2 regions of the Streptomyces sp. NPDC001450 genome follow, and region 2 is predicted to be linked to the other one. Evidence: predicted binding sites of a transcription regulator. Region 2 holds the regulator's gene; the other holds the start of a gene.
What was found. Region 2 encodes HrcA, which represses chaperone genes, less so after heat shock. Its sites were predicted from a motif close to TTNGCACTCNGNNNNNCNGAGTGCNAA; they were not measured.

Region 1 (14,819 bases), on a different contig from region 2:
GACGGCCGCCACGTGCTCTCGCTCCAGCCGGAGTTCGCCCAGCCGCGCGAGGAGGGCGGCAAGGGCTTCGAAGCGAATGTGCAGCATCTGGCCGACGGCATGTTCTCCGCGCTGTACCCGAAGCACCCCGACTTCGGACTCGACGGGAAGGGACAGCGCAAGGCGGTGAGCCCGGCCGAGCTGCGGACAGCCCTGGAGTGGATCACCCGGGCCATGGACGAGGGGGGGCGCGCTCAGAACGTCGACAGCCACCACCTGAAGACCGTCAAGCGGATCGTGGAGCCGCTGGAGCTGGGCACGGTGCACGACGGCCCGCTGGTCATGCGGCAGGACTGGCGCACCCGGATCAACCAGGCCGCCTCCGCGCACAAGCAGCGCGGTGACCTCGCCGTCGAGGACATCCGCGGCTGGATCACCAGGGACCTCGGCTACGGCGGCCTCGACAAGCTCACCGGGAACCTGCTCATCTCCGCGTACGCCCTGCTCGACGACCGGGCCTGGGTGTACCAGGGCGGCCCGGAGCGGGAGGCGCCCGCGCTGCACGAGATCGGGCCCGGCTGGTCGCTGCGCTCGCAGCCGCTGCCCAGCGAGGACGAGTACGCGGCGGCCCGGGAGCGGGCGGCCCGGCTGTTCGGCGTCTCCGCCAAGCCGAACATGTATGCCCGGAACGTCAACCGGCTCGCCGAGGACATCCGCGCCAAGGCGGACGCCTGGGAGCGGGACGTCGCCGGGGTGCGGGCCTCGCTGGACCGGCACGCGGCACTGCTCGGCCTCGACGCCCCCGGCGAGCCCGCCGCCCGGGTGGCGATCCTGCGGGAGGCCGCCGGGCTGCTCGCCCGGCTGACCCGGCACGGCAGCGACGCCACCGCCCTGGTGCGCGAGCTGGCCTCCGCGTCCTGCACGGCCACCGAGCGGGACTTGAGCACGACCATGGGCAGCGCCGGTGAGGTGCTGCGGGCGCTGGACGACGCCGCCTGGCCGGCGCTGACCAACGTGCGCGGGCTCACCGGCCGGGAGGACGGCGTCGGCGACCGGGCCCGGCGGCTCTTCGGCGAGATCGCCCTCGCCGCCCGGGCCTCGGAGTTCGAGCGGTCGCTGGTGCCGGTGCTCGGTCACGCCGGTGAGAAGGCCAACTCCATCATCAACGCCGCGCTCCAGGTGGAGACCGTGTTCGCGCCGCGCCAGGAGCCGGCACCGGGGGCGCGGGACGTGCGGGTGAGCGAGCCGGAGGTCGCCACGCACCATCCGCGGCCGGGAGCCGGCGGTGCCGTACCGGCCGGGTCGGACGGGTCCCACGGGGCGGACGGGGCCGTCGTACCGGCGGCACGGCCGGCGGGCGCGCCCCGGGCGTCGTCCGGGCGGCGGCTCATCGCGGCCGGTGGGGCCACCCCGCTGGAACAGCGGCTGGCCGACGGGCTGGCGGGCGTCCGCGACGACATCCGCGCCTTCCTGGCCGCGCATCCGGACGCCTCGGTGGAGATCAGCTGGAAGCCGGTCGCACCCGCGGACGAGTCCGCGGGCGAGTCCTCCGCCGGGGACGCCGAAGGGGCCCGCTGATGGCGGCCCGGCCCGCCGCCGGACGGCGAGCCATCGAGGTACTGCTGGAGACGGAGCTGCCCCGGGCCGAGGGGCGGCGGCTGGTGCTGGTCGACGCCGTGTGGGCGGGCGGCGACGAGGAGCGGGAGTTCACCGTGCGGGTGGACGGCGCCGCCCGGCGCGTGCACGTCACCGACCAGGACTCGCCGCTCGGCATCGCCGACGCCTGGCGGCGCCACACCACCGAGACCGACCCCGGCGGGGACAGCGTCCTCGTCGTCACCGGCAGGGTCCCCGCCGACCAGCTCGGCTGGGACCTGCGCGGACACGCCGTGCGGCGCAGGCCGCTGGCCGTCGAGCAGGCCGACATCGTCAAGCAGCTGTTCGGGGCCGGTGACCTGGACACCCGCATGGTGCGCGAGACCTGGCTGCTCGACGCGCTACTGGAGGCCGAACCGCCCGGCGGCTGGCCCAGGGCCGGGTCCGTCCTCACCCGCGACCGGGCGCTGCGCGCCCTGCTCGCCGCCCGCGTCGGCCTCGGCGACATGCGCGCCGACTCCCTCGACCTGGATGCCGACACCCTCTTCGACTGGAGCCGCACCCTGGCCGGTCCCCGGCTGTTCGCCGAGCTGCCCGACCAGCAGCGGGCCGGACTGGCGGAGTGGCTGGAGGAGGTGACCGGGCCGGCCGCGCCCACCCTGCTCGCGCTGGCCGCCGACGGGCGGGGCGCCGACGCGCTGCCGCTCGGCGCGCTCGCCTCGGCCGTCCTCGCCTGCCCGTCGGCCGCCGACGCCGGGTTCGCGCTCGGCACGCTGTTCGGCCGGGCGCTCGGCTCGTTCGACGTACTCGGCCCGTACGCGGCCGCGGCCACCGGCGTGCTCACCCGGTGGATCGCACAGGCCGAGGCGGGCGGAGGAGCGGGCGCGGACGCCCGGAGCCGGGTGCTGGCCGTGCTGGAGCGTGCCGACCAGCTCGCCGAGACCGCCCGGCTGACCGGCCTGCTGGCCGGGGACCGGCTGCTGCCCTCCGGCTACCGGACGCGACTGCGGTCCCTCGCCGCCGCGCTCGACGGACGGCCCGGCCCGGCACAGGCCGCGCTGCGCGACCTCGCCGACCACCAGCTCGCCGTCCTGCACACCGACTCCACCGAGCGCGCCCGGACCGCCGTACGCCTGCTGCGCTGGCTCGACACCCCGCAGCCCGCCCCGGGCTCGGTCGGCAGGAGCGTGCGCCACCACATGGAGTCCACCGGCTGGGTGGACCTGGCGACCGGGATACTCGCCGAAGGCGACGCCTCGCGGGACAGCGAGGTCGGTGAGGCGTACCACCGGCTGATCGCCCGGGTACGCGACCGGCGCCGGCAACTCGACGAGCAGTTCGCCGCCGTCCTCGCCACCTGGACCGAGGCGGCCTCCCAGCAGGCGCCGAACGGGGCGCTGCTGATCGAGGACGTGCTGGCGGAGGCAGCGGCGCCGCTCGCCCGGGACGGCGGACGGCCGCTCATCCTCGTCCTGGACGGGATGAGTGCCGACGTGGCCGTCGAACTCGCCGCCGGGTTCGACCGGCGGAACTGGACCGAGATCGTCCCCGCCGCGGAGTCGGGCCGGCTCGCCGCCGTCGCCATGCTGCCCACCCTGACGAAGATCAGCCGGACCTCGCTGCTCTGCGGAGCACCCGCCGAAGGCGGCCAGGACGTGGAGCGGGCCGGTTTCACGGCCTTCTGGAAGAAGCGCCGCCGGGAGGCGGTTCTCTTCCACAAGGGCGGCTACGAGGGAACGGCCGGGCACCGGCTCGCGCCCGAACTCCTCGGCGCGCTCGCCGACGACAGGACGCTCGTCGGGGTGATCCTCAACACCATCGACGACGCCCTCGCCGACGGACGCGAGAGCGGGCGCGCCCGCTGGCGCACAGGGGACATCGCCAAGCTGGCCGATCTGCTGGGCGCCGCCCTCGGCGCCGGCCGCCCGGTCCTGCTCGTCTCCGACCACGGGCACGTCCTGGACCGGGGCCCGCGCGAGGCGGGTCCCGCGGTCGCCGAGGGCGTACAGGGAGCCCGCTGGCGTACCGGACCCGCCCAGCCCGGCGAGGTGGAACTCGCCGGGCCGCGTGTCCGGGCCAATGGCGGGCGCGTCACCGCCGCCTGGCGCGACGACCTGCGCTACACCGCCCGCCAGGCCGGCTACCACGGTGGCGCCTCACTCGCCGAGGTCACCGTGCCCGTGCTGGCGTTCGTGCCGTCCGACAGCGAGATCCCGGCCGGCTGGGCGGCACTGCCCGCCGAGAACACCGCCCCCGAGTGGTGGCGGGGCGCCGCCGAACCGGCACAGCCGCAGGAGACCGTGCCCGCCCCGCCCCGCGGCAAGGGCGGCCGCAAACAGCCGACGCAGTCCGAAGGGCTGTTCCCGCAGCTGCCGCAGCCGGGCCACGTCACGCCGGGCGAACAGACCGTGCGCAGCAAGCCGTACGAGACGCAGCGCGAGTTCGTGCGCAACGCGCCGGCCGGACCGGCCGTGGCCGCCGCGCTCGACGCGCTGCTCGAAGCGGGCGGCAAGCTGTCCCCGGCGGCCGTCGCGGCCGCCGCCCAGGCCGCAACCGGCAAGTCCGAACGCAACCCGCAGCGGTTCGTCACCATGCTCGAACGACTCCTGAACATCGACGGCTACCCCGTGCTCCAGCTGGTGGAGTCCGGGCGCACCGTCCACCTCGACAAGGAGCTGCTGCGGCAGCAGTTCCTGGAAGGCACGCCCTCGTGAACACCGCAGACGGCCCCCGGGCAGCCGGCATCAGCCCCGCCCGCGCCCGGGACGTGGTCGACGCGCTGCGCCGCGGCACCGTGCCGCAGCAGGGGCTCGGGCTGTTCGCCGTCGGCCTGGACCGGTTCGCGGACGCCCTCGACGACGACCTCGCCACCGTCGCCCGCGGCGGCTCCGCCTTCCACGCGCTGCGCGGTGAGTACGGCTCCGGCAAGACGTTCTTCGCCCGCTGGCTCGCCGAGCGGGCCAAACGGCGGGGCCTGGCCGTCAGCGAGGTGCAGATCTCCGAGACGGAGACTCCGCTGCACCGGCTGGAGACCGTGTACCGGCGGCTCACGGAACGGCTGGCGACGGCCACCCATGCGCCGTCCGCCCTGCGCGCCGTGGTCGACTCCTGGTTCTACGCGCTGGAGGAGGAGGTTCTCGACGCCGGGGACGCCGACCAGGACGACGAGGCCGGACTCGCCCGCGCCGTCGACGAGCTGCTGGAGCGGCGGCTCACGGACGTCGCCCGCACGACCCCCGCCTTCTCGGCCGCGCTGCGCGGCTACCGCGAGGCCGTGGCGGCCGGTGACGGAGCCCGCGCCGAGGCACTGATCGCCTGGCTCGGCGGCCAGAAGTCCGTCGCCGCCTCCGCCAAACGGGCCGCCGGGGTACGCGGCGACCTGGACCACTTCGCCGCGCTCGGGTTCCTCCAGGGGCTGCTGACCGTGCTGCGGGACTGCGGTCACCCCGGGCTGCTCCTCGTCCTCGACGAGGTCGAGACCCTCCAGCGGGTGCGCGGCGACGTCAGGGAGAAGTCCCTCAACGCCCTGCGGCAACTGCTCGACGAGATCGACGCCGGACGGTTCCCGGGGCTGTTCCTCGTCATCACCGGTACCCCCGCCTTCTACGACGGACAGCAGGGCGTGCAGCGCCTGGCACCGCTCGCCCAGCGGCTGGCCACGGACTTCACGACCGACCCACGGTTCGACTCGCCCCGGGCCGTCCAACTGCGGCTGCCCGGCTTCGATCTGGCCTCCCTCGGTGAACTGGGGCGCAAGGTGCGCGGCGTGTACGAGGCCACCGCCCGCAATCCCGAGCGCATCGCGACCCGCGCCGACGACGGCTACCTGGACGAGCTGGCGCGTGCCGTCACCGGATCGCTCGGCGGCAAGGCCGGTATCGCGCCCCGGCTGTACCTGCGGAAGCTGGTCGCCGACGTACTCGACCGGATCGACACCTTCGACGACTTCGATCCCCGCGTCCACTACACGCTCACGGTGAAAGCCTCGGAACTCGACGAGGTGGAGCGCAACGCGGCCGCGAGCGCCGGTGACGTGGAGCTGGAGCTGCCGTGAGCGCCGACGCGCTGGACCTGCTCGACCCGATCCTCACCCACCACATCGTCAACTCGCTGGGCTGGCGCTCCCTTCGGCCGCTACAGGAAGAGGCGATCGGGCCGCTGCTGTCCGGGCAGGACGCCGTACTGCTGGCGCCGACCGCCGGCGGCAAGACGGAGGCCGCCGCCTTCCCTCTGCTCACCCGCGCACAGCGGCACGGGTGGAAGGGCACCGGCATCCTCTACGTCACCCCGCTCAAGGCACTCCTCAACAATCTGCACCCCCGGCTGGAGACGTACGCCGGCTGGGTGGGGCGGACGGCCGAGCTGTGGCACGGCGACATCGCCTCCAGCCGGCGCCGGCGCATCCTTTCCCAGCGCCCGGACCTGCTGCTGACCACCCCCGAGTCGCTGGAGGCGATGCTGGTCAGCGCGAACGTGGACCACCGGGCGTTCTTCTCCGGTGTGCACAGCGTGGTCGTCGACGAGGTGCACGCCTTCGCCGGTGACGACCGTGGCTGGCATCTGCTGGCCGTGCTGGAACGGCTACAGAAGATCGTCGAACGGCCGGTGCAACGGGTCGGCCTGTCCGCCACCGTCGGCAATCCGCACGAGCTGCTGGACTGGCTCCAGGGATCGGGCAAGGGACGCCGACCGGGGCAGGTCATCGCTCCCGGGGTGGCATTCCCCGACACCAAGGGCATGCCGTCCCCGGCGTCCGCCGGTGCGCCCCCGGGTGACATCGAGCTGGACTTCGTCGGCTCGGTCGCCAACGCGGCCACCGTCATCGCCGCCCTGCACCGGGGCGAGAAGCGCCTGGTGTTCTGCGAGACCCGGCGTACCGTCGAGGAGCTGGGCGAGCAGCTCCGGCTGCGCGGTGTCACCACCTTCCTCTCGCACGCCTCGCTCTCCACCGACGAGCGACGGCGCGCTGAGGAGGCGTTCGCCGAGGCCCGGGACTGCGTGATCGTGTCCACCAGCACGCTGGAGCTCGGCATCGACGTCGGCGACCTGGACCGGGTGATCCAGTTGGAGGCACCGGCCACGGTGGCCTCGTTCCTGCAACGGCTGGGCCGCACCGGGCGCCGCCCCGGCACCACCCGCAACTGCCTGTTCCTCGCCCTGACCGACGCCGGTTTCCTGTCCGCGGCGGCCCTGCTGCTGGCCTGGTCGCGCGGCTGGGTCGAGCCGGTGACCGCACCCCCCGAGCCACGGCACCTCATCGCGCAGCAAGTCCTCGCGCTGTGCCTCCAGGAGCACCGGGTCGGGGAGAACCTGTGGCAGGAGTGGTGGGGCGGGTTCGGGCCGTTCGGAGCGGGCGCCGAGCCCGTCGTACGGCACCTCGTCGAGCAGGGATACCTGGAGCGCGACGGCGGCACGCTGTTCATCGGTCCCGAGGCCGAACGCCGCTTCGGGCACCGGCACTTCATGAATCTGACGGCGTCGTTCACCGCCCCGCCGGAGTTCACCGTCCTCAGCGGACGGACAGAGATCGGCCGCACGGACCCGGACCTGCTCACCGAGGAGGTCGAGGGGCCCCGCAAGCTGCTCCTGGCGGGCCGCAGCTGGCTGGTGACGTATATCGACTGGCGGCGCAGGCGCTGCTTCGTGGAGCCCGTGGACGAGGGCGGGCGGGCCAAGTGGAGCGGCTTCGGCCCGGACCGGATCCGCTCCTTCGCGCTGGCCCGGGCCGCCCGCGAGGTGCTGCTCGGTACCGATCCCCCGGTGCTGCTCACCCGCCGGGGCGAGGCGAGACTGGCCGAGGCCCGGGAGACCCACCTGGACGTGGTGCACCCCGCGGGGACCGTCATCACCCGCCGCGGTGACGACGACGTGCGCTGGTGGACGTGGGCCGGTCACCGGGCGAACGCCACGCTGGCCGCGTCACTGCCGTCCGTCGTCCTGCGCCACCGCTTCGTCGACGACCGCTTCATCCGCCTGCGCGACGACGTGACGCGCGAATCCTGGCGCACGGCGGTCGCTGACGCCGGACCGGGACTGACCCTGCCCGAGGTGGACATCCGCGCGGTCCGCGGCCTGAAGTTCGCGGAGGCCCTGCCCGAACGGCTCGCGCAGGCCACCCTCGCGGCCCGGCTGGCGGACGAGGAGGGGGCGCGGACGGCACTGGCGGAGCCGGTGCGGTTCGTCAGCTTCCCGTGACGGACGCCGGGCGCCACGCTGCATCACCCGCCGAAGCTCCACGGGGGTGCCGAACCGCAATGCCCGGCACCCCCGTGGAGGTGCCGGGCATTGCGGTTCGGCTCAGGTCAGCTCAGCGCAGCGCTCAGTGGGCGTGGCCGTGACCGTGGCCGTGGCCCGCCTCGGCCGGCTCCTCTTCCTTCTTCTCGACGACCAGGGTCTCGGTCGTGAGCAGCAGGGAGGCGATGGAGGCGGCGTTCTCCAGGGCGGAGCGGGTGACCTTGACCGGGTCGATGACGCCGGCCTTGACCAGGTCGCCGTACTCGCCGGAGGCGGCGTTGTAGCCGTTGCCCTGCTCCAGCTCCGCCACCTTGGAGACGATGACGTAGCCCTCGAGGCCGGCGTTCTCGGCGATCCAGCGCAGCGGCTCGACGGCGGCGCGGCGGACGACCGAGACACCCGTGGCCTCGTCGCCGGACTTGCCGAGGTTGCCCTCGAGCACCTTGACGGCGTGGACCAGCGCGGAGCCACCACCGGAGACGATGCCCTCCTCGACCGCGGCGCGGGTCGCGGAGATGGCGTCCTCCAGACGGTGCTTCTTCTCCTTCAGCTCCACCTCGGTGGCGGCGCCGACCTTGATGACGCACACGCCGCCGGCCAGCTTCGCGAGGCGCTCCTGGAGCTTCTCGCGGTCCCAGTCGGAGTCGGTGTTCTCGATCTCGGCCTTGATCTGGTTGACGCGGCCGACGACGTCCTCGGAGTTGCCGGCGCCGTCGACGATCGTGGTGTCGTCCTTGGTGACGGTCACGCGGCGGGCGGAGCCCAGCACGTCCAGACCGGCCTGGTCGAGCTTGAGGCCGACCTCCTCGGAGATGACCGTGGCGCCGGTGAGGACGGCCATGTCCTGCAGCATCGCCTTGCGGCGGTCGCCGAAGCCGGGGGCCTTCACCGCGACGGCGTTGAAGGTGCCACGGATCTTGTTGACGACCAGGGTCGACAGGGCCTCGCCCTCGACGTCCTCGGCGATGATCAGCAGCGGCTTGGAGGCACCCGCCTGGATGACCTTCTCCAGCAGCGGCAGCAGGTCCTGGATCGAGGAGATCTTGCCCTGGTTGATGAGGATGTACGGGTCCTCGAGGACGGCCTCCATGCGCTCCTGGTCCGTCACGAAGTACGGCGACAGGTAGCCCTTGTCGAAGGCCATGCCCTCGGTGAAGTCCAGCTCCAGACCGAAGGTGTTGGACTCCTCGACGGTGATGACACCGTCCTTGCCGACCTTGTCCATCGCCTCGGCGATCAGCTCGCCGACCTGCTGGTCCTGGGCGGACAGCGCGGCGACGGCGGCGATGTCGGACTTCTCGTCGATCGGGCGGGCCGAGGAGAGCAGTTCGTCGGAGACGGCCTTGACCGCGGCGTCGATGCCCTTCTTCAGGGCGGCCGGGGAGGCGCCGGCGGCGACGTTCTTCAGGCCCTCGCGCACCAGCGCCTGGGCGAGCACGGTGGCGGTGGTGGTGCCGTCACCAGCGATGTCGTTGGTCTTGGTCGCCACCTCCTTCACCAGCTGGGCGCCGAGGTTCTCGTACGGGTCCTCGACCTCGATCTCGCGGGCGATGGTGACACCGTCGTTGGTGATGGTGGGGGCACCGAACTTCTTGTCGATGACGACGTTGCGGCCCTTGGGGCCGATCGTCACCTTCACCGTGTCGGCCAGCTTGTTGACGCCGCGCTCGAGGGCGCGACGGGCGTCCTCGTCGAACTTCAGGATCTTCGCCATGACAGCGGGAGCCCTCTCGGAAATCTGTGGGTGAAAAAAGAACTGCGCCCCGGCGCCCGGCTTCTTGGGTGGTCGCGGGGGCCAGGGGCGCAGCTGGAAGCAACTGAGTGCTGGAGGTGATTACTTCTCGATGATCGCGAGGACGTCGCGAGCCGAGAGGACGAGGTACTCCTCGCCGTTGTACTTCACCTCGGTGCCGCCGTACTTGCTGTACAGGACGACGTCGCCGACCTTGACGTCGAGCGGAAGGCGCTCGCCGTTCTCGAAGCGGCCCGGGCCCACGGCGAGGACGGCGCCCTCCTGGGGCTTCTCCTTCGCGGTGTCCGGGATGACCAGGCCAGAGGCCGTGGTCTGCTCGGCGTCCAGCGGCTGGACCACGATGCGGTCCTCGAGCGGCTTGATGGCAACCTTGGAGCTGGCGGTCGTCACGATCCGACCTCCCCCTTCGGAGATCTCACGGGGTTAACTGTCTGAGGTGGCGACCAGGTCGATCCGTCGTCGCGGGTGCCGGACCTGCCCGTCGCGTTTGTTGGCACTCTCATCTGCCGAGTGCCAGAGCCGAGACTATGACCGCGATTAGCACTCGGTCAAGCGGAGTGCCAATGCCGTGCGGCGCGTCGGCCGAGTTGGGGGTACGCGGAGCTGCTCGGTCGCCGGTGCCGGCCCCACCGCCCCGGGGGCTGCCGGCCCCCAGACCCCCGCTTCGGCCCTGAACGGGCCTCGCCCTCAAGCGCCGGACGGGCTGTTGTTGCCGGCGGGCGCAGAAAAGCACGTTTACAGGTAGTCCTCGAGGCGCCCCACCGTCAGCCCTCGTGACTGCACCCGGCGCAGCAGGCGTGCCGTGCGTTCCCTGAGAGTGGGGCCCGTGGCCTCGTCGGGGCCGACCAGGACGATGTCTCCCGGACGCAGGTGGTGCTCTCCGCGCGTGAAGGCGATGCCGTCGGAGGTCATGGCGGCGCGCCACAGGACGATCGTGGAGATGCCGCAGTCGGCGGCGGCGCGCAGGGTCGTGGTGTCGTACGTGCCGTAGGGCGGGCGGAAGAGGCGGGGGCGGATGCCGAAGCGGGACTTGAGTTTGTCCTGCTGGCCGCAGATCTCGGCGCGCTGGCCGGCGTAGGGCAGTCCGGGCATCGCCGGGTGGTCGAGGGTGTGGTTCTCGATGTCGGCGCCGACCGCGCGCAGGCGGGCGAAGTGGCCGTAGCCGGGTCCGACGACGCTGTCGGTGAGGAAGAAGCTGACCGGCAGTCCGAGGTCGCGGACCATGTCGACGAAGCGCGGGTCGCGCTCGGCGCCGTCGTCGTAGGTGAGGAAGACGACCTTGTCGGTGGTGGCGACGTGGTCCATGACGCGGGGCGGGGAAGCGCCCGCCCCGTGGGCCGTCAGGGGGCGGACCGGGTGGCGGGGCGGCGCGGTGAGCGGGGCGGCCAGGCCCCAGCGGCGGTACGCCTGGCTTCCGGCCGGGCTGGGCTGCCGTACGCCTTGGGCCGCCCGTTTGCCGAGGCGTTCGATGGGGTCGACCGACTGGGCGCAGCCCGCGAGGAGGAGGGCCGAACCGAGCACGGCGGCCAGCCCGGCCCGCACTCCTCCCGGACCGCGCCCCGGTCGCCCCCGGCGCCTCACAGGTAGTCCTCCAGGCGCGCCACGGCGTACCCCTCGCGCGTGACCTTGTTCAGGAACCGGCGCATGTCGTCGACCATCGTGCCGTCCCAGTCGTTGCGGCCGCGGAAGTGGGTGAGCACGATGTCGCCGGGGTGCAGGCTCTTGTCGTCCTCGCGGTACTCCCAGTGGTCGACGAAGACCTCCTCGTCCCAGATCGGCGCGTACCTGATCCCGCAGGTCTTGGCGGCGCGCAGGGTGTCGCCGTTGTAGTTGCCGTAGGGCGGCCGGAAGACGGTCGGCGCCTTTCCGAACTGCCGCTTCATGACGGCCTGCATGCCGCAGATCTCGTCCTTCTGCTCCTCGTAGGACAGTCCGGGCAGGTAGGGGTGGGTGAGGGTGTGGTTGTTGAGGGTGTGGCCCTCGGACTGCATCCGGCGGAAGTAGCCGTAGTCGTCCTTGACGAGGTAGTTGCTGAGGAAGGCCGTGTAGGGGATCTTCAGGTCGCTCATCATGCGCAGGAACGCCGGGTCCTTCTCGGCGCCGTCGTCGATGGTGAGGAAGACGACCTTCTGTCTGGTGGGGACGGTGGTGAAGACCGGTGGGAGGTTCTCCTCCTCCTGGCCGTCCACCTCGAAGCCCTCGCGCGCGGTGATCTTCGGTTTTCTGGCCGGTGGCGCCGGGGGTCTCAGGGGGACCTCGTCGAGGTTCCAGTGCCGGGCGGCGGCGACCAGGCGGGCGTGTTCGGCGGCGAGGCGGGCCTGGGGGTCCGCCGGCCCGGCGGGGCGGCCGTGGCCGGGGGCGCCCTGGGCTCCGGGGTCCGAGCCCAGGGCGGAACAACCGGAGACGAGGGCGGTGGAGGCCAGCGCCGCGGCCGCGCAGCGGAGGGCGACCTTCGGAATGCGCGCCCGACTTTTGTCATTTTGTACTACTACTCGCATGGTGTCGGATCCTTCCAGCCCCGGCTCCCGAATCCCGTCCGACACCGCCGCCGGAGGCGCACCATCCACCGACTGGCTCACAATGACCCGGTGAACGACCTCGCCCTTCTCCTCACCCCCGAAGGCCGCGCCCTCCTCGACGAGGTGCGCGACACCGACCCCGCACAGGAGCTGGCCGTGGCCACCCGGCTGCGCCGCGAGCATCCCGCCGAGCTGGTGTCGGCGGCGCTGGGTCAGGCACGGCTGCGGCAGCGGGCGGTGGCGAAGTTCGGGGCCGAGGACGCGCGGCGGATGTTCTTCACGCCGAACGGGGTCGAGCAGTCGACCCGGGCGAGCGTGGCGGCGTACCGGGCGGGACGCATGAGGGAGTTGGGCGTGACCTCGGTCGCCGACCTGTGCTGCGGGATCGGCGGCGACGCGATCGCGCTGGCCCGGGCCGGGATCCGGGTGCTGGCCGTGGACCGGGATCCGCAGACCGCGGCCACGGCACGGGCGAACGCCGAGGCGCTGGGGCTCGCCGGGCTGATCGAGGTGCGCGAGGCGGACGTCACGGAGGTGGACACGAAGGGCTACGACGCCGTGTTCGTGGACCCGGCGCGCCGGGGCGGGCGGGGCAGGATCTTCGACCCGGAGGCGTACTCGCCGCCCCTGTCCTGGGCGGTCGCCACGGCCCTCGGGGCGCCCCGCGCCGCCCTGAAGATCGCCCCCGGCATCCCGCACGAGGCGATCCCCGCCGAGGCCGAGGCCGAGTGGATCTCGGACGGCGGGGACGTGAAGGAGGCGGTGCTGTGGTTCGGCACCGGGGCGCCGGGGGCCGTACGGGCCACGCTGCTGCCGGGCCCGCGCGCACTCCTCGGCCGGGGTCTGCCCGATCCCCGGGTGCGCCCCGTCGGGCGGTACCTGTACGAACCCGACGGCGCCGTCATCCGCGCCCATCTGGTCGCGGAGATGGCCGAGGAGGTCGGCGGCGGCCTGGTCGACGAGACCATCGCGTACGTCACTGCCGACGAACTGCACCCGACGCCGTACGCCTCGGCCTACGAGATCACCGACCGACTCCCCTTCAACGTCAAGAAGTTGAAGGCCCTGCTGCGGGAGCGGGAGATCGGCACGCTGACCGTGAAGAAGCGGGGGTCGGCGGTGGAGCCGGAGGAACTGCGCAGGAAGGTCAAGCCGCAGGGGCCGGGCTCGGCAACCGTGTTCCTCACCCGGGTCGCGGGGGCCCCGACCATGCTGATCGGCGCCCCCGCGCGGCCGTCGGCCACTGCCGGTGGACCGGCCTCGGACACGGGATCCGGCGTCGGCCAGGTGTGACCCCCGCTCACCGGAGGGTGAGCACGGGGAGAACTACCGGCCCAGGAACCAGAGTTACGAGGGGCACTCCGCGGCCCGGTCCAGCAGCAGCGCGCGCTCGCGCTCGTTGCGCGTCAGCTCGGCCGCGCGCACGAACTCCTCGCGGGCCTCCGCGGTGCGCCCGAGCCGCGCCAGCAGGTCGCCGCGCACGCTGGGCAGCAGGTGGTAGTCGCGCAGGGCGGGTTCGGCGGTCAGGGCGTCGACCAGCTTCAGCCCCTCGGCCGGGCCCTCGGCCATCGACACGGCGACGGCGCGGTTCAGCTCGACGACCGGCGACGGGGCACGGGCCGCGAGCAGGCCGTACAGGGTGGCGATGGTCCGCCAGTCGGTCTCCTCGTAGGTGTACGCGTGCGCGTGGCAGGCGGCGATGGCGGCCTGGAGGGCGTAGGGGCCGGGGGCGCGGGATGGGGGTCCCCCCTGCTCGGGTGAAGCCGAGAGCTTGGGGGAAGTGGCGTCGGCGCGGCCGAGGGCCCGGATCCCGCGCGCGATGAGCATGCGGTTCCAGCGCCGGCGGTTCTGGTCCTTCAGCAGCACCGGGGTGCCGTCGGGCCCGGTGCGGGCGGCGGTGCGGGAGGCCTGGAACTCCAGGAGCGAGGCCAGGGCGTGCACCTCGGGCTCCTTGGGCATCAGGGCGGAGAGCACACGGGCCAGCCGGAGGGCGTCCTCGCACAGCCCGGGACGCAGCAGGTCGTCCCCGGCGGTGGCCGCGTACCCCTCGTTGAAGATCAGGTAGATGACGTCCAGGACGGAGCCGAGGCGGGCCTCGCGGTCGGGGCCGTACGGCACCTCGAAGGCGACGTTCTTCGTGGCCAGGGTGCGTTTGGCGCGGACGATGCGCTGGGCGATCGTCGGCTCCGGGACGAGGTAGGCCCGGGCGATCTCGGCGGTGGTCAGGCCGCCGAGCAGCCGCAGGGTCAGCGCGGTGCGGGCCTCCGTGGACAGCACCGGGTGACAGGTGGTGAAGACGAGCCGCAGCAGGTCGTCGTCGATGTCCTCCGGGTCGGCGGGCTCCTCCGGCGGGGACGTGGTCTCCAGGTCCCGGCCCATCTCGGCGAGCTTGCGGGCGTAGGTCTCGCGGCGCCGGACCAGGTCGACGGCGCGGTGCCGGGCGGTGGCCATGAGCCAGGCGCCGGGGTTGTCGGGCACGCCGTCCACGGGCCATCGTTCCAGCGCCGCGACCAGCGCGTCCTGCGCCAGTTCCTCGGCGATGCCGACGTCCCGCACGATCCGCGCCACTCCGGCGACGACCCGCGGGGACTCCAGCCTGAAGACGGTCTCGATCGCGTGCGCCGCGGTGGGCTGTGCTTCCACAGCCCACCATGCAACACCCCCGGGCGGCCCGAGGCCAAGAAAGGCTCAGCCCTCCGCGATCTCCCGCACCTCGCAGCTGACGGTCCAGTAGTCCT
Region 2 (14,819 bases):
GCCGGTCCCCGACGACGGCGCGCTGCCCGCCTCCGCGCTCGCCGGCGCCGCCGACCGACCCCTCGGGTTCTACCTGCACGTCCCGTACTGCGCGACCCGCTGCGGCTACTGCGACTTCAACACGTACACCGCGACCGAGCTGCGCGGCACCGGCGGCGTGCTCGCCTCCCGGGACAACTACGCGGACACGCTGATCGACGAGATCCGACTGGCGCGGAAGGTCCTGGGTGACGACCCGCGCCAGGTGCGTACGGTGTTCGTCGGGGGCGGTACTCCGACGCTGCTGGCCGCCGACGATCTCGTACGGATGCTGGGGGCGATCCGGGACGAGTTCGGTCTGGCGCCGGACGCGGAGATCACGACGGAGGCGAACCCGGAGTCGGTCGACCCCGCGTACCTCACGACACTCCGGGAGGGCGGCTTCAACCGGATCTCCTTCGGCATGCAGAGCGCGAAGCAGCACGTGCTGCGCGTGCTCGACCGCACGCACACCCCGGGCCGTCCCGAGGCATGCGTGGCGGAGGCGCGGGCCGCGGGCTTCGAGCACGTCAACCTGGACCTGATCTACGGCACGCCGGGGGAGTCGGACGACGACTGGCGGGCCTCGCTGGAAGCGGCGCTGGGGGCGGGGCCCGACCACATCAGCGCGTACGCGCTGATCGTCGAGGAGGGCACCCAGCTGGCGAGAAGGATCCGCCGGGGCGAGGTCCCGATGACGGACGACGACGTCCACGCCGATCGCTATCTGATCGCCGAGGAGATGCTGTCCGCGGCCGGCTTCGACTGGTACGAGGTCTCCAACTGGGCCACCTCGGAGGCGGCCCGCTGCCTGCACAACGAGCTGTACTGGCGGGGTGCGGACTGGTGGGGCGCCGGGCCGGGGGCGCATTCGCACGCGGGCGGGGTGCGGTGGTGGAACGTCAAGCATCCGGGGGCGTACGCGGCGGCCCTCGCCTCCGGCCGTTCACCGGGGGCGGGGCGGGAACTGCTGTCTGAGGAGGACCGGCGGGTGGAGCGCATCCTGCTGGAGCTAAGGCTGCGGGAGGGGGCGCCGCTGTCCCTGCTGAAGGAAGAGGGGCTCGCGGCGTCCCGGCGGGCCCTGGCGGACGGACTGCTCCAGGAGGGGCCGTACGACGAGGGGCGGGCCGTGCTGACGTTGCGAGGGCGGTTGTTGGCGGATGCGGTGGTGCGGGACTTGGTGGACTGATCACTCCGGCGGGGGAATCGGTGTGCGAGTCGGGTTTGGCTGCCGCGCTGGTTCGTAGGGTGCGGCTGTGAATGATCTCGACATGATCAAGTTCTTCGAGGAGCTGGAACCCCCCGAAGGCATCAGGGCGGAGCTGCTGCGGAGGACCATCGTGATGACGCCGAGTCCGGATCCGGTGCACGCACTGTGCCATGACGGGGCCGATGAACCGATGCCGTTGGAACCTCTCGGCATCGAACTGGACACCAGCGAATTCGCCACGTACGAGAAGGTCAGGCCTCACCGCTACCCGTGACGAAGTCGATCAGCTCCTCCACTCGCCCCAGCAACTCGGGCTCCAGGTCCTTGTAAGACCCCACACGCTGCAGAATCGCCTGCCACACCGCGCCGGTGTTCTCCGACGGCCACCCCAGAGCCCGGCACACCCCCGTCTTCCAGTCCTCCCCGCGCGGCACCCGGGGCCAGCCGGGAATCCCCAGGGACGACGGCTTCACGGCCTCCCAGACGTCGATGTACGGGTGACCGACCACCAGCGCGTGCTCGCTCGTCACCGACTCGGCGATGCGCCACTCCTTCGTGCCCGGGACGAGGTGGTCCACGAGTACGCCCAGGCGGGCATCCGGACCCGGCGCGAACTCGGCCACGATCGCCGGCAGGTCGTCCACGCCCTCCAGGTACTCCACGACCACGCCCTCGACGCGCAGGTCGTCACCCCACACCTTCTCGACCAGTTCGGCGTCGTGCCGGCCCTCGACGTAGATGCGGCCGGCCCGGGCCACGCGCGCGCGTGCGCCGGGGACGGCCACCGAACCGGACGCCGTACGGGTGGGCCGTACCGGACCCGACGCGGGCCGCACCAGGGTGACCACCCTGCCCTCCAGCAGGAAGCCGCGCGGTTCCAGCGGGAACACCCGGTGCTTGCCGAAGCGGTCCTCCAGCGTCACCGTGCCCGCCTCACAGCGGATCACCGCGCCGCAGAAACCGGTGCCGGGCTCCTCGACCACCAGACCGGGCTCCGCCGGGACCTCCGGCACGGGCTCGGGCTTCTTCCACGGCGGGGTCAGGTCCGGCGAGTACGTGCGAGGGCGTGGGCTCGAAGGGCCCTCGTTGGAAGGGCGGTGGTGGGAGACGGGTGGGCGCATTCGGATGACGATAGGAGAAGCCGCCGACCAGCACTCACGACACGCCGAAACGCGCCGCCAGCTCGTCGCGTTGGCGTCGTACGAACGCCGCGTCGACCACCGCTCCGTGACCGGGCACGTACAGCGCGTCCTCGCCGCCGAGGGCGAGCAGCCGGTCGAGGGCGTCGGGCCAGCGGGACGGTACGGCGTCCGGGCCCGCCTGGGGTTCACCGGACTCCTCCACCAGGTCGCCGCAGAAGACGATCTCCGCGGCGCCGGAGACCGAGCCGGGGACGAAGACCGCGAGATCGTGGGCCGTGTGGCCGGGGCCCACGTTGGCCAGCAGCGCCTGCCGGCCGTCGCCGAGGTCCAGCGTCCACTCGCCCGAGACCAGGTGGCGGGGAGGGGCGAGGGCGGCGACGGCCTCGTCCGCGTCCGCGGCCGGCAGGCCGTGCCGGACCGCGTCCCGGCGCAGCTCTTCGCGTTCGTACGCGAACACCGCGTCGATGCCCACCGCCGCGTACGTCCGGGCCCCGGCGAAGGCGGCCGCGCCGAAGACGTGGTCGAAGTGGGGATGGGTGAGCGCGAGATGGGTCACACCGTGCCCCGCCAGCCGCTCCGCCGACGCCCGTAGCCGCTCGCCCTCGGCCGTGCTCGACCCGGCGTCCACCACCAGCGCCGTACCCGCCCCGAGAACCAGGCCCACGGTGCAGTCCCAGCCGGGCAGCCGGCACCGTCCGACCCCGGGCGCCAGCCGCTCCCACCCCAGCTCTTCCCAAGTCACCGTCATACCGCGACGCTAGCGGTATCAACCTGGTACGGCGGGACCGACCTTGCCCAGTGAGTACCCCACGCCCGTACACTGGGCTGGGGAAGGCTGGCACTCGGACACGCAGAGTGCCAGGCGGCCGACCGGAAGAGCCGAGGGGACGACATGCTGGAGGTGCGCGCGAATGCTGAGTGAACGCAGGCTTCAGGTGCTGCGCGCCATCGTCCAGGACTATGTGGGCACCGAGGAGCCGGTGGGCTCGAAAGCGCTCACCGAGCGGCACAACCTCGGCGTCTCACCGGCGACCGTGCGCAACGACATGGCGGCCCTGGAGGACGAGGGGTTCATCGCCCAGCCGCACACCAGTGCCGGGCGTATCCCCACCGACAAGGGCTACCGGCTGTTCGTGGACAAGCTCGCGGGCGTCAAGCCGATGTCCGCGCCCGAGCGCCGGGCGATCCAGAACTTCCTCGAGGGCGCCGTCGACCTCGACGACGTCGTGGCGCGCACGGTACGGCTGCTCGCGCAGCTGACCCGGCAGGTCGCCGTCGTGCAGTACCCGTCCCTGACCCGGTCCACCGTGCGGCACGTGGAGCTGCTCTCGCTCGCCCCCGCGCGGGTGATGCTCGTGCTGATCACGGACACCGGCCGGGTCGAGCAGCGGATGGTCGACTGCCCGGCGCCCTTCGGTGAGGCGTCCCTGGCGGACCTCAGGGCCCGGCTGAACAGCCGGGTCGCGGGCCGCAGGTTCACCGACGTGCCGCGTCTGGTCGAGGACCTGCCCGAGGCCTTCGACGTCGAGGACCGCGGTACGGTCTCCGCCGTGCTCTCCACCCTGCTGGAGACACTGGTCGAGGAGAACGAGGAGCGGCTGATGATCGGCGGCACCGCCAATCTCGCCCGCTTCGGACATGACTTCCCCCTCGTGATCCGGCCCGTCCTGGAGGCCCTTGAGGAGCAGGTCGTGCTCCTCAAGCTCCTCGGCGAGGCGAAGGATTCGGGCATGACCGTGCGCATCGGGCACGAGAACGCCCACGAGGGACTCAACTCCACCTCCGTCGTGTCGGTCGGCTACGGTTCGGGCGGCGAGGCGGTTGCCAAGCTAGGCGTGGTCGGACCGACCCGCATGGACTACCCGGGAACGATGGGAGCGGTACGCGCAGTGGCACGGTACGTCGGACAGATCCTGGCGGAGTCGTAAGTGGCCACGGACTACTACGCCGTTCTCGGCGTGCGCCGCGACGCGTCGCAGGATGAGATCAAGAAGGCGTTCCGTCGGCTCGCGCGCGAGCTGCACCCGGACGTCAACCCGGATCCGAAGACCCAGGAGCGGTTCAAGGAGATCAACGCCGCTTACGAGGTGCTGTCGGACCCGCAGAAGAAGCAGGTCTACGACCTCGGCGGCGACCCGCTCTCCCAGTCGGGCGGCGCCGGTGCGGGCGGCTTCGGGGCAGGTGGCTTCGGCAACTTCTCCGACATCATGGACGCGTTCTTCGGTACGGCGTCGCAGCGCGGCCCGCGCTCGCGCACCCGGCGCGGCCAGGACGCGATGATCCGCATCGAGGTCGAGCTGGACGAGGCGGCCTTCGGGACGACCAAGGACATCCAGGTCGACACCGCGATCGTCTGCAACACCTGTAACGGTGAGGGTGCCGCTCCCGGCACGTCCGCCCAGACGTGTGACATGTGCCGCGGCCGTGGTGAGGTCTCCCAGGTGACCCGGTCCTTCCTGGGCCAGGTCATGACCTCCCGCCCCTGCCCCCAGTGCCAGGGCTTCGGCACGGTCGTGCCGACCCCGTGCCCGGAGTGCGCGGGCGACGGCCGGGTCCGCTCCCGGCGCACGCTCACCGTCAAGATCCCGGCCGGTGTCGACAACGGCACCCGCATCCAGCTGGCCGGCGAGGGCGAGGTCGGCCCCGGTGGCGGTCCGGCCGGTGACCTGTACGTCGAGATCCACGAGCTGCCGCACCAGACCTTCCAGCGGCGCGGCGACGACCTGCACTGCACGGTCACGATCCCGATGACGGCGGCGGCCCTCGGCACCAAGGTGCCGCTGGAGACCCTGGACGGCATGGAGGAGGTCGACATCCGGCCCGGCACCCAGTCCGGCCAGTCGATCCCGCTGCACAACCGGGGCGTCACGCACCTGCGCGGCGGCGGCCGGGGCGACCTGATCGTCCACGTCGAGGTCACGACCCCGACCAAGCTCGACCCCGAGCAGGAGCGACTGCTGCGCGAGCTGGCGAAGCTGCGCGGCGAGGAGCGTCCGCAGGGGCAGTTCCAGCCGGGTCAGCAGGGGCTCTTCTCGCGGTTGAAGGACGCTTTCAATGGGCGCTGACGCCGGCTGATGCGGCGGCCGGGGGTCCGGGGGTTGGCTCCCGGGCAGGCACGGTCAGCCGGGTCAGCAGGGCCTGTTCTCCCGCCTGAAGGACGCTTTCAACGGGCGCTGAGCCATCGTCTGCGGGGTGCTCCAGCACCCCGCATGCCGGTGTCCTATGCCGTGGGAAGCCCGGATTCGGACTTGTTCGAAGGACGTGACAACATGCCGTCATGTCCTCCGCACTGACCGATCTCTTCCCCCACCCGATCGTGCAGGCCCCCATGGCGGGCGGTGTCTCCGTCCCGCAGCTCGCCGCCGCCGTGTCCGAGGCGGGCGGTCTCGGGTTCCTCGCCGCCGGATACAAGACCGCCGACGGCATGTACCAGGAGATCAAGCAGCTGCGGGGGATCACGAGCCGCCCCTTCGGCGTGAACCTCTTCATGCCCCAGCCCGAGTATGCAGAGTCGGGCGCCGTCGAGATCTACGCCCACCAGCTGGCCGGTGAGGCCGCCTGGTACGAGACCGAGCTGGGCGACCCCGACAGCGGCCGGGACGACGGCTACGACGCCAAGCTCGCCGTCCTCCTCGACAACCCGGTGCCGGTGGTCTCCTTCCACTTCGGCGTCCCGAGCCGGGACGTCCTCGACTCCCTGCGCCGTGCCGGCACCTTCACCCTGGTCACCGCCACCACCGCCGAGGAGGCTCTCGCGGTCGAGCGGGCCGGCGCGGACGCGGTGATCGCGCAGGGCGTGGAGGCCGGCGGCCACCAGGGCACCCACCGGGACGTCCCGGAGAACGACGGCTCCGGCATCGGACTGCTCTCGCTGATCGCCCAGATCCGGGAGGCCGTGAGCATCCCGGTCGTCGCCGCCGGCGGCCTCATGCGCGGCAGCCAGATCGCCGCCGTCCTCGCGGCGGGCGCGAGCGCGGCCCAGCTGGGCACGGCGTTCCTCGCCACCCCCGAGTCCGGCGCCAGCGCCCTGCACAAGCAGGCGCTGACCAACCCCCTGTTCGCCCGCACCGAGTTGACCCGCGCCTTCTCCGGCCGCCCGGCGCGCGGCCTGGTCAACCGCTTCCTGCGCGAACACGGCCCGTACGCCCCCGCCGCCTACCCCGAGATCCACCACCTGACCTCACCGCTGCGCAAGGCCGCCGCCAAGGCCGGGGACGCGCAGGGCATGGCGCTGTGGGCGGGCCAGGGCCACCGGATGGCCCGCGAGCTGCCGGCCGGGGAGCTGGTGCAGGTTCTCGTCGGCGAGATGGATGCGGCGAGGACAGCGCTGTCGGACGGAGGTGACGGGCGATGACGGCTCCGGTCTTCGTCGTCGACTCCCTGGAGGGCGTGGGCCCCGGATCGATCATCGACGTGACGGGCCCCGAGGGGCGGCACGCGGTCTCCGTACGGCGGTTGCAGTCCGGTGAGGACGTGGTGATCACCGACGGGAAGGGCCGGGGGGCGGCCGGGGTCGTCCTCAGCGCGTCGGGGAAGGACCACCTGGTCGTCGAGCCCTTCGAGTTCCCGGTGGAACCCGAGCCGAGCCCCCGTATCACCGTCGTCCAGGCTCTCCCCAAGGGCGACCGCGGTGAACTGGCCGTGGAGACGATGACCGAGACCGGCGTCGACGCGATCGTGCCCTGGTCGGCTGCCCGCTGCATCACCCAGTGGAAGGGCGACCGGGGCCTCAAGGCGCTCGCCAAGTGGCGGGCCACCGCGCGCGAGGCCGGCAAGCAGTCCCGTCGCCTGCGCTTCCCGGAGGTGGCGGACGCGGCGACGAGCAAGCAGGTTGCCGCACTTCTCGCCAAAGCCGACTTCGCCGCCGTCCTGCACGAGGACCGCGACTACGGCAGCGAGCCGCTCGCGACCGCCGAACTCCCCGCCACGGGCGAGATCGTGCTGGTCGTCGGGCCCGAAGGCGGTGTCTCCCCCGAAGAGCTGGCACTCTTCGAGGATGTGGGCGCGAAGGCCTACCGGCTCGGGCGCAGCGTGCTGCGCACGTCGACCGCGGGCACCGCGGCCACCGCGCTGCTCATGGGCCGCACCGGCCGCTGGTCCTGACCCGAACCTGGGGGAACACGATGGAACTCGCACAGGTGCGGCTCCTCGTCACCGACTTCGCCGCCTGCTACCACTTCTACGCCGAAGTCCTCGGCCTCAAGCCGCAGTCCGGCGCCGCCGAGGGCCCGTACGAGAAGTTCAGCCCCCACGCCGGCTCCGCCGGGATCGCCCTGCAGGACCGCGCCATGATGGCCGAGATCCTGAACGAACTGGGTGACCCGGCCAACGGCCACCGCTCCCTGGTCGTCCTGCGTGTCGACGACCTCGACGCCTACTGCGAGCAGATCACCTCCCGCGGCGCCACCCTGCTCCACGGCCCGGCCCCCATGACCGACCGCATGCGCGTGGCCCACCTCAAGGACCCCGAGGGCAACCTGGTGGAACTCCAGGAGTGGCTGCTGCTGCGCGGCTGAGATCATCCGATGGTGACCGCTCCGAACTGACGAGTGACCGTATGTGGCCTTCCCCCGTGCGCGGGCCGGTGGCACGCTGCCCTGCATGGGGGTGTTGAGGCGGATTCGGTGTCGGGTGCGGCCCGTGCGTGTGCTGAGTGCGGCCGGGCTCGTCGTGGTGGCTGTGGGGGCGGTCGTGGGGTGCCAGCCGGGGGGTCTCGGTTCGGCCGCGGTGGCGTACACCACCGACACGACCGCCACCGCCGAGCTGAAAAGGCAGCATGTGAAGGTGAGTTGGCTCACCTGCACCGGGAACTACGGCAGCTCGGGCGGCCGCACGCCCGGGAGGGCGCCCTCGCCGACGGAGACCACCGTCGTCTCCGTCGACTGTCAGGGGCAGACCGACGACTTGCGGAAGATCACCGTCGTCGGGGTGGTGACCAAGGCCGTCGACGGCGCCTGTGTGCGCGGGGATCTGACGGCCCGGGTCGAGGGCAAGCAGGTGTTCCACGTCGGCGGGCTCGGCAACTGCAACGCCAAGCCAGGGCCGACGTACGCTCCGCCCGTCACCTACCGGCCCTCCGGCGGGCAGCCGACCGTCACCGTGACCGTGACCCGGACGATCTGGTGCAAGGGCGACCCGACCTGCTGGCCCGCGCAGGGCAAGTGATCGAAACCGGGGGCGCGCGCGGCGGTCGCTGCGTAAAGTGACGGGGTGACTAAGGGCGCTTCGACGGGATCCTCCGGCTACCTCCGATTCCCCCACCTCCACGGCGACTTGGTGACCTTCATCGCCGAGGACGACGTGTGGCTCGCACCCCTGGACGGCGGGCGGGCCTGGCGGGTCAGTGCCGACAACGTGCCGGTGACCCACCCCCGCGTCTCGCCCGACGGTACGACCGTCGCCTGGACCTCCACGCGCAACGGCGCCCCCGAGGTGCACATCGCCCCGGTCGCCGGAGGGCCCGCCAAGCGGCTGACGTACTGGGGGAGTTCGAAGACCCAGGTGCGCGGCTGGACCCCGGACGGCCAGGTCCTCGCGGTCAGCACCCAGGGCCAGGCGAGCCTGCGCCGCAGCTGGGCGCGGGCGATCCCGCTGGACGGCGGACCCGCCACCACGCTGCCCTACGGGCCGGTCGGCGACGTCGTGTACGGCCCGCACACCGTGCTGCTGTCCGCCCCGATGGGCCGCGAGGCCGCCTGGTGGAAGCGCTACCGGGGCGGCACGGCAGGCAAGTTGTGGATCGACCGTGCCGCCGAAGGTGAAGAAGGTACCGGCGAGTTCGTGCGGCTGCACGAGGAGCTGGACGGGAACATCGAGTACCCGCTGTGGGCGGGGGACCGGATCGCGTTCCTGTCCGATCACGAGGGCACCGGAGCCCTCTACTCCTCCCTTGCCGACGGGTCCGACCTGCGGCGTCACACTCCCCTCGACGGCTTCTACGCCCGGCACGCCGCCTCGGACGGCCGCCGGGTCGTCTACTGCAGCGCAGGCGAACTCTGGCTCCTCGACGACCTCGACGGCGCAGAACCGCGCCGCCTGGACGTCCGGCTCGGCGGCGCGCGCGTCGACCTGCAGCCCCACCCGGTGAACGCCTCCCGCTGGTTCGGCCACGCCGCCCCCGACCACACCGCGCGCGGCAGCGCGGTCGCCGTGCGCGGCGCGGTCCACTGGGTCACCCACCGCTCCGGCCCGGCCCGCGCGCTGGCCGCACAGCCCGGCGTACGGGCCCGGCTGCCGCGCACCTTCCGCGCGGACGGCGAGGAATGGGTGGTGTGGGTGACGGACGCCGAGGGCGAGGACGCCCTGGAGTTCGCGCCCGCCACCGGCGTCGCACCCGGCGCCGTCCCGCGCCGGATCGCCGCCGGACAGCTCGGCCGCGTCCTGGAGCTGGCCATGGCCCCCGACGGCAGCCGAGCCGCCGTCGCCTCGCACGACGGCCGGCTGCTGCTGGTCGAACGCGAGACCGGCGAGGTCCGCGAGGTGGACCGCAGCGAGGACGGGGACGTCAGCGGCCTCGCCTTCTCGCCCGACTCCGGCTGGCTCGCCTGGTCCCACCCCGGCCCGCATCCGCTCTGCCAGCTCCGCATCGCCCACACCACGGACCTGTCGGTCACCGAGGCGACCCCGCTGCGCTTCCAGGACTACGCGCCCGCCTTCACCCTGGACGGCAAGCACCTCGCCTTCCTCTCCAGCCGCTCCTTCGACCCGGTCTACGACGAGCACGTCTTCGACCTGGCCTTCGTCGAGGGCGTCCGCCCGTACCTGATCACCCTCGCCGCGACCACGCCGTCCCCGTTCGGGCCGCACCGGCACGGCCGGCCCTTCGGGACCCCGGACAAGGAGGAGACCCCTGACGCCGAGGGCACCCCGGCGACCCGGATCGACCTCGACGGCCTCGCCGACCGCATCGTGCCCTTCCCGGTCGAGGCCGGCCGCTACGCCAACCTGCGGGCCGCCAAGGACGGCGTGCTGTGGCTGCGCTACCCGGTGCGCGGCGTCCTCGGCGCCTCCCGGGCCACTCCCGACGACCCGGACCCCAAGACCGAGCTGGAGCGCTACGACCTCGCCCAGCAGCGCCTGGAGCACCTCGCCGCCGACGCCGACTACTTCGAGGTCAGCGGCGACGGCAAGCGGGTGCTGCTGTGGACCGACACCCGCCTCAAGGTCGTACCGGCCGACCGGCGCGGCTCCGACGACGAGGACAGCGACTCGAACATCACCGTCGACCTGAGCCGGATCCGGCAGACCGTCGACCCGGCCGCCGAATGGCGGCAGATGTACGACGAGACGGGCCGCATCATGCGGGACAACTTCTGGCGGCCGGACATGAGCGGCGTCGACTGGAACGGCGTCCTCGACCGCTACCGCCCCCTCCTCGGCCGCCTCGCCACCCACGACGACCTGGTGGACCTCCTGTGGGAGGTGCAGGGCGAACTCGGCACCTCGCACGCCTACGTCACCCCGCACGGCGGCTTCGGCAACGGCGCCCGGCAGGGCCTGCTCGGCGCCGACATCTCCCGCCACGCGGACGGCAGTTGGCGCATCGACCGCATCCTGCCCGCGGAGACCTCCGACCCGCAGGCCCGCTCCCCGCTCGCCGCGCCCGGTGTCGCCGTGCGCCCCGGGGACGCGATCGTCGCGGTCGCCGGACAGCCGGTCGACCCGGTCACCGGCCCCGGCCCGCTGCTGATCGGTACGGCAGGCAAGCCGGTCGAGCTGACCATCTCGCCCGTCGGCGGGGGCGACCCCCGGCACGCGGTCGTGGTCCCCCTCGCGGACGAGGAGCCCCTGCGCTACCACGCGTGGGTCGCCGACCGCCGCGCCTACGTCCACGAGACGTCCGGTGGCCGCCTCGGCTACCTCCACGTGCCGGACATGCAGGCCCCCGGCTGGGCCCAGATCCACCGCGACCTGCGCGTCGAGGTGGCCCGCGAGGGCCTGGTCGTGGACGTCCGGGAGAACCGCGGCGGCCACACCTCCCAGCTCGTCGTGGAGAAGCTGGCCCGGCGGATCGTCGGCTGGGCGCTGCCGCGCGGCATGCGGCCGTACAGCTACCCGCACGACGCGCCGCGCGGCCCCGTCGTCGCCGTCGCCAACGAGTTCTCCGGCTCCGACGGTGACATCGTCAACGCGGCGATCAAGGCCCTCGGCATCGGCCCCGTCGTCGGCACCCGCACCTGGGGCGGCGTCATCGGCATCGACAGCCGCTACCACCTCGTCGACGACACCCTGATCACCCAGCCGAAGTACGCGTTCTGGCTGGAGGGATACGAGTGGGGCGTGGAGAACCACGGGGTGGACCCCGACGTGGAGGTCCTGCAACGCCCGCAGGACTGGGCGGCGGGGCGGGATCCCCAACTGGACGAAGCAATCAGGCTGGCACTGGAGGCACTGCAGGAGCAGCCCGCGAAAACTCCGCCGGGCTTGCCAACCTAAAGGGGCGCGGGGCTGCATCGACATGCGGCTCCGCCGCGTGGGCGCGACCAGCCCCCACCGAGCCCGCGGCCGAACGACTACCATGCCCCCGTACTGATCACCGGCGAAAGCGAGCGCAGCGCAATGGCGGGAGAACCGCAGGACGACTGCCTGTTCTGCAGGATCGTCGCAGGGCACATCCCGGCGACGATCGTCCGTGAGACGGAGACGACCGTCGCCTTCCGGGACATCAACCCCCAGGCGCCCACGCACGTCCTGGTGATCCCCAGGGTGCACTACAAGAACGCGGCCGAACTCGCCGCCGCGGAACCGGCCGTCGCCGCCGACATACTGCGCGAGGCCCAGGCCGTCGCCGACGAGGACGAGTTGGAGAGCTACCGCGTCGTCTTCAACACCGGCAGCGGCGCCGGTCAGACCGTCTGGCACGCCCACGCGCACATCCTCGGCGGCCGTGGCATGGCCTGGCCCCCTGGATAAGTCGCCATGTCCGTACGTGAATTGGTGGTCCTCGGCACCGCCAGCCAGGTCCCGACCCGGCACCGCAACCACAACGGCTACCTGCTGCGCTGGGACGGCGAGGGCATCCTGTTCGACCCCGGCGAGGGCACACAGCGGCAGATGCTGCGTGCCGGGGTCGCCGCCCACGACCTGAACCGGATCTGCGTCACGCACTTCCACGGCGACCACTCCCTCGGCCTCGCCGGGGTGATCCAGCGGATCAACCTCGACCAGGTTCCGCACGAGGTCACCGCGCACTACCCGCGCTCCGGGCAGCGCTTCTTCGACCGGCTGCGGTACGCGACCGCCTACCGCGAGACCGTCCGCCTCACCGAGGCACCGGTCGCCGCCGACGGCACTCTCGCCGAGACGCCGTCGTACACGCTCGAGGCCCGCAAGCTGTCCCACCCCGTCGAGTCCTACGGCTACCGGCTGATCGAACCCGACGGCCGCCGCATGCTGCCCGACCGGCTCGCCGCGCACGGGATCAAGGGGCCGGACGTCGGCCGGATCCAGCGCGAGGGCCGGCTCGGGGACGTGACCCTGGACGAGGTCAGCGAGGTACGGCGCGGGCAGCGGTTCGCGTTCGTCATGGACACCCGGCTGTGCGACGGGGTGCACGCGCTCGCCGAGGGCGCTGACCTGCTGGTCATCGAGTCCACGTTCCTCGACGAGGACCTCGCACTCGCCGAGGACCACGGTCATCTCACGGCCGGCCAGGCGGCGGCAGTGGCACGGGAAGCGGGGGTACGGCACCTCGTCCTCACCCACTTCAGCCAGCGCTACTCCGAGCCCGACGAGTTCGAGCGGCAGGCACGGGCCGCCGGGTTCGGGGGGGAGCTGACCGTGGCGCACGACCTCCTCCGAGTGCCGGTTCCGAAGCGCGGACAAAGCACGCTTACGATGCTTTGATGCCCCTCCCCAAAGCAGAACTGCACCTCCACGTCGAAGGCACCCTGGAGCCCGAGCTGGCGTTCGAGCTGGCGGCCCGCAACGGCGTCGAGCTGCCCTACGCCGACACCGACGAGCTGCGCAAGGCGTACCAGTTCGAGGACCTCCAGTCCTTCCTGAACCTGTACTACGAGCTGATGGCCGTCCTGCGCACCGAGCAGGACTTCGCCGACCTGGCCGACGCCTACCTCGCCCGGGCCGCCGCGCAGGGCGTGCGGCACGCGGAGATCTTCTTCGATCCGCAGGCCCACCTGGCCCGGGGCGTGACCATGGGCACGGTCGTGGAGGGGCTGTGGCGGGCGCTCGGCCGCAGCGAGGAGAACCACGGCGTCTCCACGAAGCTCATCATGTGCTTCCTGCGCGACGAGTCCGCCGAATCGGCCCTTGAGACCCTGGAGGCGGCCAGGCCCTACCTGGACCGGATCACCGGCGTCGGCCTCGACTCGGCCGAGGTCGGGCACCCGCCGGTGAAGTTCCGGGAGGTGTACGAGGTCGCCGCCGCGCTCGGGCTGCGCCGGGTGGCGCACGCCGGTGAGGAGGGTCCGCCCGCGTACATCACCGAGGCGCTGGACGTCCTCGGCGTCGAGCGGATCGACCACGGCCTGCGCTGCATGGAGGACCCGGAGCTGGTCGAGCGGCTGGTCCGGGAGCGCATCCCGCTGACCCTGTGCCCGCTGTCCAACGTCCGGCTGCGGGCGGTGGACGTCCTCGCGGACCATCCCCTTCCGGCCATGCTCGACGCGGGTCTGCTGTGCACGGTCAACTCCGACGACCCGGCCTACTTCGGCGGGTACGTCGCCGACAACTACCACGCGGTGCGCGACGCCCTCGGGCTGCCCAAGGAGCAGATGCGCGAGCTGGCCCGCAACTCCTTCCTCGCGTCCTTCCTGGAGGACGACGAGGAGCGGCGGGCCCGTTACCTCGCCGAGGTCGAGGCGTACGAGTTCGGGTAGGCGGTGTCGTACGCGGGCTGGGCAGCCACGGCCGGGGTGTCCACCTGGATCTCCACCACGGAGACCGTCCGCCTGCCCGCCCGCAGTGCCACCACCGTCATCGGTACCGCCACCGCCAGCAGCCCGAGGGCCAGCACCTCGCCCATGACCGGGAAGCCGGCCCACGCCGCCAGCATGCTCCCGGCCAGCGGGCCCGCCGCCGCGCCCAGGGACGCCGCCGAGCCGACGAACACCGCCCAGCGGCCGCGCGGGTCGAGGGAGGCGGCGAGACCGATGACGTACGACAGCACGACCGGGTAGACCAGGTTCCAGGCGATCTCGCCGCCGGCGAAGGACGTCAGGTCGGTCGCCGAGGCGCTGAGCGCGATGCAGCCCGCGATGAGCGCCGTACCCACGCCGATCGGGACCGCCCGGCCCAGCCGCGGCCCGAGCGCCCCCGCGCCCACGACCCCGACCAGGCCGGCGCCGAGCGCGACCGCGAACACCGCGCCGACGGTGACCTCGGTGAGGTGCGCCTGGTCGAGGCCGATACGGCCGCTGACGCCCCACAGGGAGTTCTGCGCCAGGGACCAGCAGGGCATGGTGGCGGCCAGCAGCAGACCGGCGCGCAGG

Region 1: groES (co-chaperone GroES) is a predicted target of HrcA. The motif match lies at 10,100-10,126, and genes of this name have one in related genera.

Annotation. Positions count from the first base shown of each region.
Region 1 covers NZ_JBSFHY010000035.1:33,957-48,775, reverse strand. The annotation lists gene ACWC5O_RS32160 (hypothetical protein) at 1-1,557, shown strand, start outside; gene pglZ (BREX-2 system phosphatase PglZ) at 1,557-4,289, shown strand; gene brxD (BREX system ATP-binding protein BrxD) at 4,286-5,629, shown strand; gene ACWC5O_RS32145 (DEAD/DEAH box helicase) at 5,626-7,770, shown strand; gene groL (chaperonin GroEL) at 7,895-9,523, opposite strand; gene groES (co-chaperone GroES) at 9,644-9,952, opposite strand; gene ACWC5O_RS32130 (polysaccharide deacetylase family protein) at 10,298-11,104, opposite strand; gene ACWC5O_RS32125 (polysaccharide deacetylase family protein) at 11,140-12,060, opposite strand; gene ACWC5O_RS32120 (THUMP-like domain-containing protein) at 12,151-13,374, shown strand; gene ACWC5O_RS32115 (RNA polymerase sigma factor) at 13,429-14,724, opposite strand; gene ACWC5O_RS32110 (YciI family protein) at 14,770-14,819, opposite strand, start outside.
Region 2 covers NZ_JBSFHY010000047.1:26,503-41,321, forward strand. The annotation lists gene hemW (radical SAM family heme chaperone HemW) at 1-1,207, shown strand, start outside; gene ACWC5O_RS37780 (hypothetical protein) at 1,275-1,502, shown strand; gene ACWC5O_RS37785 (DUF3097 domain-containing protein) at 1,480-2,349, opposite strand; gene ACWC5O_RS37790 (MBL fold metallo-hydrolase) at 2,384-3,118, opposite strand; gene hrcA (heat-inducible transcriptional repressor HrcA) at 3,282-4,298, shown strand; gene dnaJ (molecular chaperone DnaJ) at 4,299-5,435, shown strand; gene ACWC5O_RS37805 (nitronate monooxygenase) at 5,648-6,724, shown strand; gene ACWC5O_RS37810 (16S rRNA (uracil(1498)-N(3))-methyltransferase) at 6,721-7,473, shown strand; gene ACWC5O_RS37815 (VOC family protein) at 7,494-7,886, shown strand; gene ACWC5O_RS37820 (hypothetical protein) at 7,972-8,535, shown strand; gene ACWC5O_RS37825 (S41 family peptidase) at 8,644-11,805, shown strand; gene ACWC5O_RS37830 (histidine triad nucleotide-binding protein) at 11,929-12,282, shown strand; gene ACWC5O_RS37835 (ribonuclease Z) at 12,289-13,215, shown strand; gene ACWC5O_RS37840 (adenosine deaminase) at 13,215-14,207, shown strand; gene ACWC5O_RS37845 (MFS transporter) at 14,171-14,819, opposite strand, start outside.